One region of the Jeotgalibacillus sp. 10bf12 genome, then DNA from elsewhere that is predicted to be linked to it. Evidence: riboswitches for the same ligand, from Rfam matches in the RefSeq annotation. Region 1 holds a riboswitch; the other holds the start of a gene.

Region 1 (4,238 bases):
AAATCTGCCACGCGGTCTGCAAAATCCATATCGTGTGTCACAATGAGAAAAGTGATACCCTCATTCGCACGTGCCATAATCAGGTTTTCAAGCTCCCGTAAAGCAGCTTTGTCCTGTCCTGCAGTCGGTTCATCCATCACGATAACAGGCCGCCCGTCACAAAGCATGGCGCCAATTGCTGTCCTTCTCTTTTGACCATGGCTGACAGCGAAAGGGTTTGATTCACTGACTTCCTCCAGATACAAATGCTTCAGTATTTTATCCGCGCCCTGACCTCCTCCAAATAAAAGCTCTTCTCTGACGGACTTCGTTAAGAATAAGAATTCAGGGGACTGCGGGACGTAACCGATCCGCTTTGGTTCTACCTGTCCGCCAGTGGATTTCAGCCCGCATAATGCTTTCAATAGCGTGGATTTCCCACTGCCATTTGGACCTGCAAGAACAGCAATCTCTCCTTTTTTTAGCGAAAAACTGGCTGGTGAAACGATCGGATCTACAGTCAGGTTTTTTGCTGTCATTGCGACCTGAGCTGTCTGGATTGGCTCCCTTGTAATTGCCTGTTCAACGGGTTTTGAAGCAGTCATCTGCCATTCCCGGTCAAAAAATCCATCCCATAAATCAACCTGATGATCAATTGCAACCACTGTCAGATCTCTTGATTCATGAAGACCGCGGAGCCACGCAACAAACTCCTGAGCGGTCACCGGATCTAAATGTGTGAGCGGCTCATCAAGCAGCAGGATTTCAGGCTCCAATACCCAGGCACACGCAGTAGCGACACGCTGCTTCTGACCGCCTGACAAAGTCTGAATGACTGAATCTCTGAATGACTCCAGCCCGGTTTCCTGTAATACTTTTTCGATCCGGTCATTAATTTTATCCGAAGGTACACCCACATTTTCAAGTGTAAAAGCGAGTTCCTCTTCAACTGTCTGCATACAAAACTGACTGTCAGGATCCTGAAAAACGGTGGCAATCCGCTGGTTAATTTCACCCGGTGCATAGTCAGATGCTGCTTTTCCAAACAGGTCAACCTGTCCTGAGATGATCCCGTCACAGTTTTCAGGATAAAGGCGGTTAAGCAGGTATAAAAGTGTAGACTTTCCGCACCCGCTTGGACCAGTAATCACAACACGTTCGCCGGCTTTCACCTCGAAATTCAGCTGTTCAAACACCGGCTCAGCATCATCCGGAAAACGAAATGAGACGTTCTGCAGAGAGATGACATTATGCATGCGCATCACGCTTTGTAATGGCGTAGCCTCTCAGAGAACCTGTTGCAAGCAGTGCATCAACAAGGTATTTACCGCCAATTCCTGCAATAATCGCACCACTCATCACGCGGATCACAAACATCAGTAACACGTATTCTGTACTTAATGCTGCAAAACCGCCCATCAGGTAGCCATAAACAAAGCTGAATACTGCAGCCCCGGCGCCGGCCAGCATATAAATACCCAGGTTAAAATGGCGATATCTTGTTGCTGCAAAAACAGCTTCAGCACCAAGCCCCTGAATGACGCCCGCTAAAATCAGGCGGGGGCCCACTGCATTGCCAAGCATGACTTCAATTGCAGCGGCCATCGTCTCAGGAATCACTGCTGCCCCCGGCTTTCTGATAATCGCCATGACAATGATGGATACGATAAACCAGATCCCGAAGATCCACTCATAAGCGATCGGACCAATCAGAGATGCCCAAATGTTCCCCACATGTAAAAACAATAAGTAAATAATGCCGAATACAACCGCAAACAGCGACATCATGACAACTTCTTTCAGCTTCCAGCTCTTAAGCATGATGGTTACCCTTATGAGATGGACTGTTGATACTCATCGACACAGTCATCACTAAATGCCGGTGCTCATCGGATCTTGCCTGACCGAAAGTCTCTTCATAAAAATCAAATACCTCATGAATATCACCATGAATCCCGCTTGCATAATGCATAGAATCATTGAAGACACCGCGTTCTTTGGCGCGGTCAACTTCCCTGTAAATGACACTCATATAATCCGGATTATTCATCGGGTAGAGTGCGAATTGTGAAGATACATATTGCTTCGTATCATCGTGATTGTGTACGTTTGGATCTGCCTCCATATAAGAGTCACCAGCAGTATCACCAGGGCAGCCTGCTGAAAAAGTAGCATTGATGGCTACATGTTCACCGGTTTTTGCAGCATGGAGCGTAATCGCTTTGATCACATTGAATACATGCTGTTCCTGTCCGCGGATCACGGTTGATACATCATCTGTATGCTTCCAGACGCCAGTCAGGTCAGTCGCCTCGAGCGCGCCTTTAATCACCGGAATAAAATCTCCCGCCATTGGATGCAGCGAAAAACGGCATCCGACAATTTTGCTTGTTCCACATTCCATTTTGTATTCCTCCCAGAGCAGTTTTTGCACAAAAAAAGACCACATCCGCGAAAGATGTAGCCACTGCTCCTGATATAAAAAGAGAAGTCACTACACTTCCTCACGCAGGTATTATCCTGATCGAGTCATAAGGGATCGGAGCTAATGCTCACATCTCAGCTAATTCGCACCCCTAGTGCAGATAACGGTATTTAATTTTCTGTGCACGACCACTATATCACCAGAGAATGGAATGTGCAACACCCCGGAAAAACTAATCAGAACCATATTATTCCTTTTTATTAAAAAGTTATTCTCTCGGTTCAAATATCAGTACGCCAATCACCGCAATCACGAGGCTGAACAATACGGAGTAAAACCAGTGACGTCCCTGAGTGGTGTGGTTCAAAATGTTCATCACTGCACTGATACAGAAGGTAACAAAGAATACAAAAAGGATTAGAATGATTGTCATCATGAGGACCATCTCCTTTTTTAAAAAAGCATGGTTGGCAGTTCTTCAAGACGCTGGTCGGTGCTGCGGGTGATTTTCAGTGAATAGCCGGGTTTTGAATGGGCACTGCCGCGAACAGTAAGTGTTCTTTTGCGATCTGCCATTTCAATCGTCAGCCACTTCCGGCCGTTCTCTGACGTCTTGATACACTCTGAGACTTCACTCGCTGTCAGTAAAATAATTTCAGTGTTCTGGAGGTCTTCTTCACCACAGATGAAAGCGAACAGATACTGGTTGTCATGCTGGCTGCGGAGCGTCTTTTCCATTTCTGTATCGTAAAAGGAGAAGGTCCAGATACGGGATTCTTTTTTAAAGCGGGGTGTAAACGAGTATTTAGCATAAATAAAATAGCTGTCGGTTTCATTTTCAAGCGCGTAAATTCTCCGGTCCTGTCCGCCTTCTTTCATCACAGGTGAGAACCCGCGATTGACAAGGTGTGACAGCAGTGCGCCAAAGTAAAAATCCACTTTTGGAATACTCATATCATTGCCCCTCCTTTCGGGTAAGGTAGTTACTTCTTATTATGAAGCACTTTTCAGCAGATTTACATTTTTAACACTTGAGCGGTCAATATTCTTGCATTCAGTCTGGAATCATTAGATGCTATGTGTATGAAAATTGCACTAGAGGAGGCTCATTTATTATGTCTATTAAAGCGTTAAAAGGCATTCATCACGTGACTGCGATTACAAGCAGTGCTGAAAAAAATTACGAGTTTTTCACTTATGTACTTGGCATGAGACTGGTTAAAAAGACAGTCAATCAGGATGATATCCAGACGTATCACCTGTTTTTTGCTGACGATACAGGAAGCCCCGGCACCGATATGACGTTTTTCGATTTCCCGGGTATTCCGAAGGGAAATCACGGCACAAACGAAATTTCTAAAACATCTTTCCGTGTACCGAGTGATGCAGCGATTGAGTACTGGGAAAAGCGGTTTGACCGGTTGAATGTAAAGCATAAAGGCGTGCATGAGCAGTTCGGTAAGAAGACGATTTCTTTTGTTGATTTCGATGATCAGCAGTATCAGCTGATTTCAGATGAAAATGATCATGGGGTAGAAGCAGGTACGCCGTGGCAGCAGGGGCCTGTACCGCTTGAATACGCAATTACAGGGCTTGGGCCATTATTTGTCCGCGTTGACCGCTTTGATTATTTTAAGGAAATGCTTGAGAAGGTAATGTTGTTTAAAGAAACGGCAGAAGACAAATCGTTTCACTTATTCGAAGTAGGGGAAGGCGGAAACGGGGCTAGTGTCATTGTCGAACACAACACCTTTCTACCGCAGGCGCAGCAGGGCTTCGGCACTGTTCACCACGCAGCCTTCAGACTGGAAGATAGAGAGATGCTTGATGAGTG
Region 2 (4,238 bases), 1.1 Mb from region 1:
ACCAACCATGATACTTGATTTTGTCGGGATATTCGGTGCAATTTCCTTTACACGTGCAAGCAGTTCAAGTGAACGATCATACATCGCACGCGCCCGAACTCTTTTCGTTAAGCGGCGAACCGTTTCAATATTGTGATTGAAAATATCCGGTTCAGCGTCCATCAGTGTATGAAGGCTTTCATAATCACCTTTCATATCAGAAGGTAACACTTCAACTGTACAGCTTGGCAGACGGCGGTGAATGGCACGCACTGTTTCAGCAAATACAGCAGCGCCACCGTCATTCAAATCGTCACGCGCAACCGCAGTGACAACAACATGCTTTAAGCCCATCATTTCAGTTGATTCTGCTACACGTTCCGGCTCGCCCCAGTCAAGCTCATTCGGCAGTCCTGTTTTGACTGCACAAAAGCGGCATGCCCGCGTACACGTATCTCCGAGGATCATAAATGTCGCAGTTTTCCGCTCACTCCAACACTCGTGAATATTCGGGCACTTTGCCTCTTCACATACTGTATTCAGCTTCTTCTCACGCATCATCTTCTTTAGCTTCTTATAGGAATCATTCGTATTCAGTTTTACCTTTAACCATTCGGGTTTACGTACATGTTCTTTTGCATTCGTCATACTTTCTGTCTCCCTTCCCGCTTATAGCTCCATTCTTCACTCTTATACTTCTCCTCAAGCTCTGCTACTTCTCTTAACATCTCTTCTGGCGGTGCAAAAGGCTCCAGTTCAATATCAAGCCCCTTGATGAACCCTTCTCTAAATGCATCATTTACTTCTTCAAATGTGACAGGACGATCCAGTACATCATTAATTGAAACAGCCCTGCTGGTAAAGGCGCGCCGTGCACGTTCTTTTACTTTTTCATTTGGATAAATGAAAAGGTCAAACAGTTTTTGTATATCCATAGAAATCGGAATAGATCCATGCTGTAGAATTACACCTTTTTTACGCGTCTGCGCACTGCCGGCTGCCTTCTTGCCATCTACCATCAGTTCATACCAGGACGGCTCTTCAAAGCAGACTGCCGATCCGGCCTGCTTCTGCTTCTCTTCAGGAATCGAAAACTCAGCCGGAATTCCGAGTGCACGATAGCCCTCAAGAATACCCTTAGACAATACGAGATAGGCCTCTTTTATCGACTTCGGCATAGCCGGATGATCTTCAGAGACAAGTACACTGTAAGTCAGCTCGTCATCATGAAGTACAGCTCTGCCACCTGTCTGCCTGCGCACAAGCTCAACACCATATTTTTCTGCGTTTTCAAGATCTATACTGCCACCGACCTTTTGAAAAAAGCCAACTGATAGTCCAGCAGGCTTCCAGCCATAAAACCTCAGCACCGGCGGGATCTTTTCTTCACTGTGCCAATTCATCAGCACTTCATCCATCGCCATATTAAAAGCCGGCGTACCATAACCGGAGTCAAGAAAATACCACGTTTCTTTCATCGTCTGCCTCCTCTCAACATTTACATAAAAAAACACCAATTCCTATTAAAGGAAGTGGCTTATACACGTAGCTATGTAAGCATACTTCCCTCCGCTGGCATCATCCAGATCAGGTACAAAGGGTTCAGCAAAAGACTGTCTCAGCCACTCGGCTCCCCCAGTAAATAAATTAATTAAATTGTCTGTTAAAGAGTATCACAATCATTTCCATAACGCAAAAAGAAATTTGTGTTACAGTAACTGTTTCAAACTGATACAGAAGATCCGAACCTTTCATGTAATCGCGTTCATTACTGTTTTTAAAGCAATAAATAAAATTTCATCTGTTATATAATTTTCTGTACTAAAACAATAACAGATTGTGAATTGCATCAAAAGATGTGGGGATCGGGACAAAAGACTACTTCAATAATTAATGATGAAATAGATCATACATAAATAATGATAGATAAAAATTTGAGACGAATGGAGCAGAAGGCGGGGCGCGGATAGGGGCAGGTGAGACCCTGGAATGACACAAAATGGGCTCACCGCCCGGCCGCGGAAAGCTTCCGCCTGGCGCGCAGTGAGCCGGTTACATTTTATAATCCTTCCACCGGATCATCCGCAAGTCTGATCCCGCTGAACTGCCATCTCATGTGCGGATAAAAGAAATTACGGTAAGTCAGCCTGATATGAGAAAGCGGCGTAACACATGATCCGCCTTTTAAGACAATCTGATTCGACATGAACTTGGCATTATACTCACCAAGTGCGCCATCAAGCGGCTTACTGCGCGGATATGGGGTATAGGGACTCTGCGTCCATTCCCACACATCACCAAATGCCTTTTCAAAGCGTGCACCGCTGTAAGTGTCATCCGGCTGATAGCGGTCGTCATCCATAAAGTTACCCTTTACTTCTTCACGCTTCATCGCGTGCTCCCACTCCTGCTCAGTCGGCAGACGCTTCCCTGCCCAGCGCGCATAGGCATCCGCTTCATAATAGCTGACGTGCGTGACAGGCGCATCCAACTCCACAGTCTGCATTCCGCTCAGTGTAAAGTACGACCAATTCCCATCTTTTTTACGCCAGTATAGCGGTGCATGCCACTTCTCCTGTTTCACCAGCTGCCAGCCATCTGACAGCCAAAACTCAGCTTTCTCATAACCTCCATCTTCAATAAACGCAAGGTATTCACCATTTGTCACCGGACGATTCGCAATCTGACAGCCGTTCAAATATGCATCATGACAGGGTGTTTCATTATCAAAAGCAAACGCTTCAGCATCTGTACCGATTCTTGTCATTCCTTTGTCAAAAGAAGTGAATGTCATCTCAGGTGCATGACCGCCTTTAGCTGGTTTTTGCTCAAAAAGCGAGGGATAAAGCGGATTAAATGATAAGTTATATTTAATATCCATCAGAATCAGCTCCTGGTGCTGCTGTTCATGCTGAAGCCCCATTTCAATCAGCTCATATAAATGGTCTGTCATTTCTGTCGTGTCAAATAGCTGGTTGACCTGTTCATTGACATGCTCCCGGTAACCGAGTGTTTCTTTCACCGTCGGACGCGAGATTAGTCCACGCTTCGACTGCGGGTGGAATTCTCCTACTGTTTCATAATAGGAATTAAACAGATAGAAGAACTGTTCATTAAAAGGTTCATAGCCATCCACAAATTCTGTCAGAATGAACTTTTCAAAAAACCAGGTCGTGTGAGCCAGATGCCACTTGGTCGGGCTGACAAATGAATCTGCCTGCAGAATAAAATCCTCAATCTCCATCTCTGCGACCAGCTTTTCGCTATACGCACGAATGTCCTGAAACATCTGCTGAATATCTTTTGATTTTGTTACGCTCATGCTTTTCTCCCCTTACATATGTATTGTTAAAGAATGTTATTCCCTTCGTCAGATTGACGTACACTCTATTTTAAAAATAATTGTGACCGGCTTCTGATTTTTAATGAGTCATTGTATGATGAAAAACATATCTGATGAAATGAGTGATTGAATTGAATCCATGGGAAGCAACACACCCTGTATCACTGAAAAAAGCGAAAGAGAAAATTGAACGTCACTTCCCGTCCTTAATGCCAGCTGAAGTAAAAGCGTACGGATCAGGCTTTGATCATACCGTTTATGAAGTAAATAGCGACTACGTCTTCCGGTTTCCACGCAGAAAGCTTGGCTATGAAGCGATGCAGTTTGAAGACAGAATGCTTAAGAGTCTGGACAGGCTGGCATTTGACGGTGGATTTGAGTATCCAAAACCTGTTTTTTACCAGGAGGCTGAGGGTGATGATTATCCATTTGTCGGCTTTACAAACATCAAGGGGCACGTGTTAACCGAAGAAACGAATATAGATCTGCTGCACCTGCATGCAAAAGAGCTGGGTATTTTCCTGAAAAAACTGCATGCACTCCCTGCTGACGGAATCGATGCAGATCCTGATCACCTGCACCGCCTGTCTGCTAAACTTCGAAAACATCATCTTCACGACATTGCGTGTCAATCTGCACCGGTGATTCCTGAAGCGCTATACAAAAAGCTGATCCATTATATTGAACAGCTGGAGGAATGGGAAAACGTATCCGGGACAGTTCCGCTCCACGGAGATCTGCACCCCAAAAATATGATCGTGCGCGATGGACGCCTGGCTGGCATTATTGACTGGGGAGATGCACATATCGGTCATCCGGCAGTTGACCTTTCTATCGGATTCGCCTGTATGACACCTGAAGTACGCGTCTTATTCTTTGAGGCATATGGAGGTGCTGACGAACGCACACAGGAGCT

Evidence for each region. A riboswitch is a leader RNA that binds a small molecule or an ion and turns the genes downstream of it on or off. The one in region 1 is predicted to bind thiamine pyrophosphate.
Region 2: it holds a riboswitch for thiamine pyrophosphate, as region 1 does, so the genes downstream of both, DH10bf12_RS08860 (lipoate--protein ligase family protein) here and DH10bf12_RS02695 (YkoF family thiamine/hydroxymethylpyrimidine-binding protein) in region 1, are expected to answer to the same signal.

The regions. Positions count from the first base shown of each region.
Region 1 covers NZ_CP200276.1:587,254-591,491, reverse strand. The annotation lists gene DH10bf12_RS02705 (ABC transporter ATP-binding protein) at 1-1,235, opposite strand, end outside; gene DH10bf12_RS02700 (ECF transporter S component) at 1,228-1,800, opposite strand; gene DH10bf12_RS02695 (YkoF family thiamine/hydroxymethylpyrimidine-binding protein) at 1,793-2,383, opposite strand; TPP riboswitch at 2,464-2,567, opposite strand; gene DH10bf12_RS02690 (hypothetical protein) at 2,673-2,840, opposite strand; gene DH10bf12_RS02685 (hypothetical protein) at 2,858-3,358, opposite strand; gene DH10bf12_RS02680 (ring-cleaving dioxygenase) at 3,526-4,238, shown strand, end outside.
Region 2 covers NZ_CP200276.1:1,683,514-1,687,751, reverse strand. The annotation lists gene lipA (lipoyl synthase) at 1-627, opposite strand, end outside; gene DH10bf12_RS08860 (lipoate--protein ligase family protein) at 624-1,457, opposite strand; TPP riboswitch at 1,527-1,626, opposite strand; gene egtB (ergothioneine biosynthesis protein EgtB) at 2,039-3,301, opposite strand; gene DH10bf12_RS08850 (phosphotransferase) at 3,454-4,238, shown strand, end outside.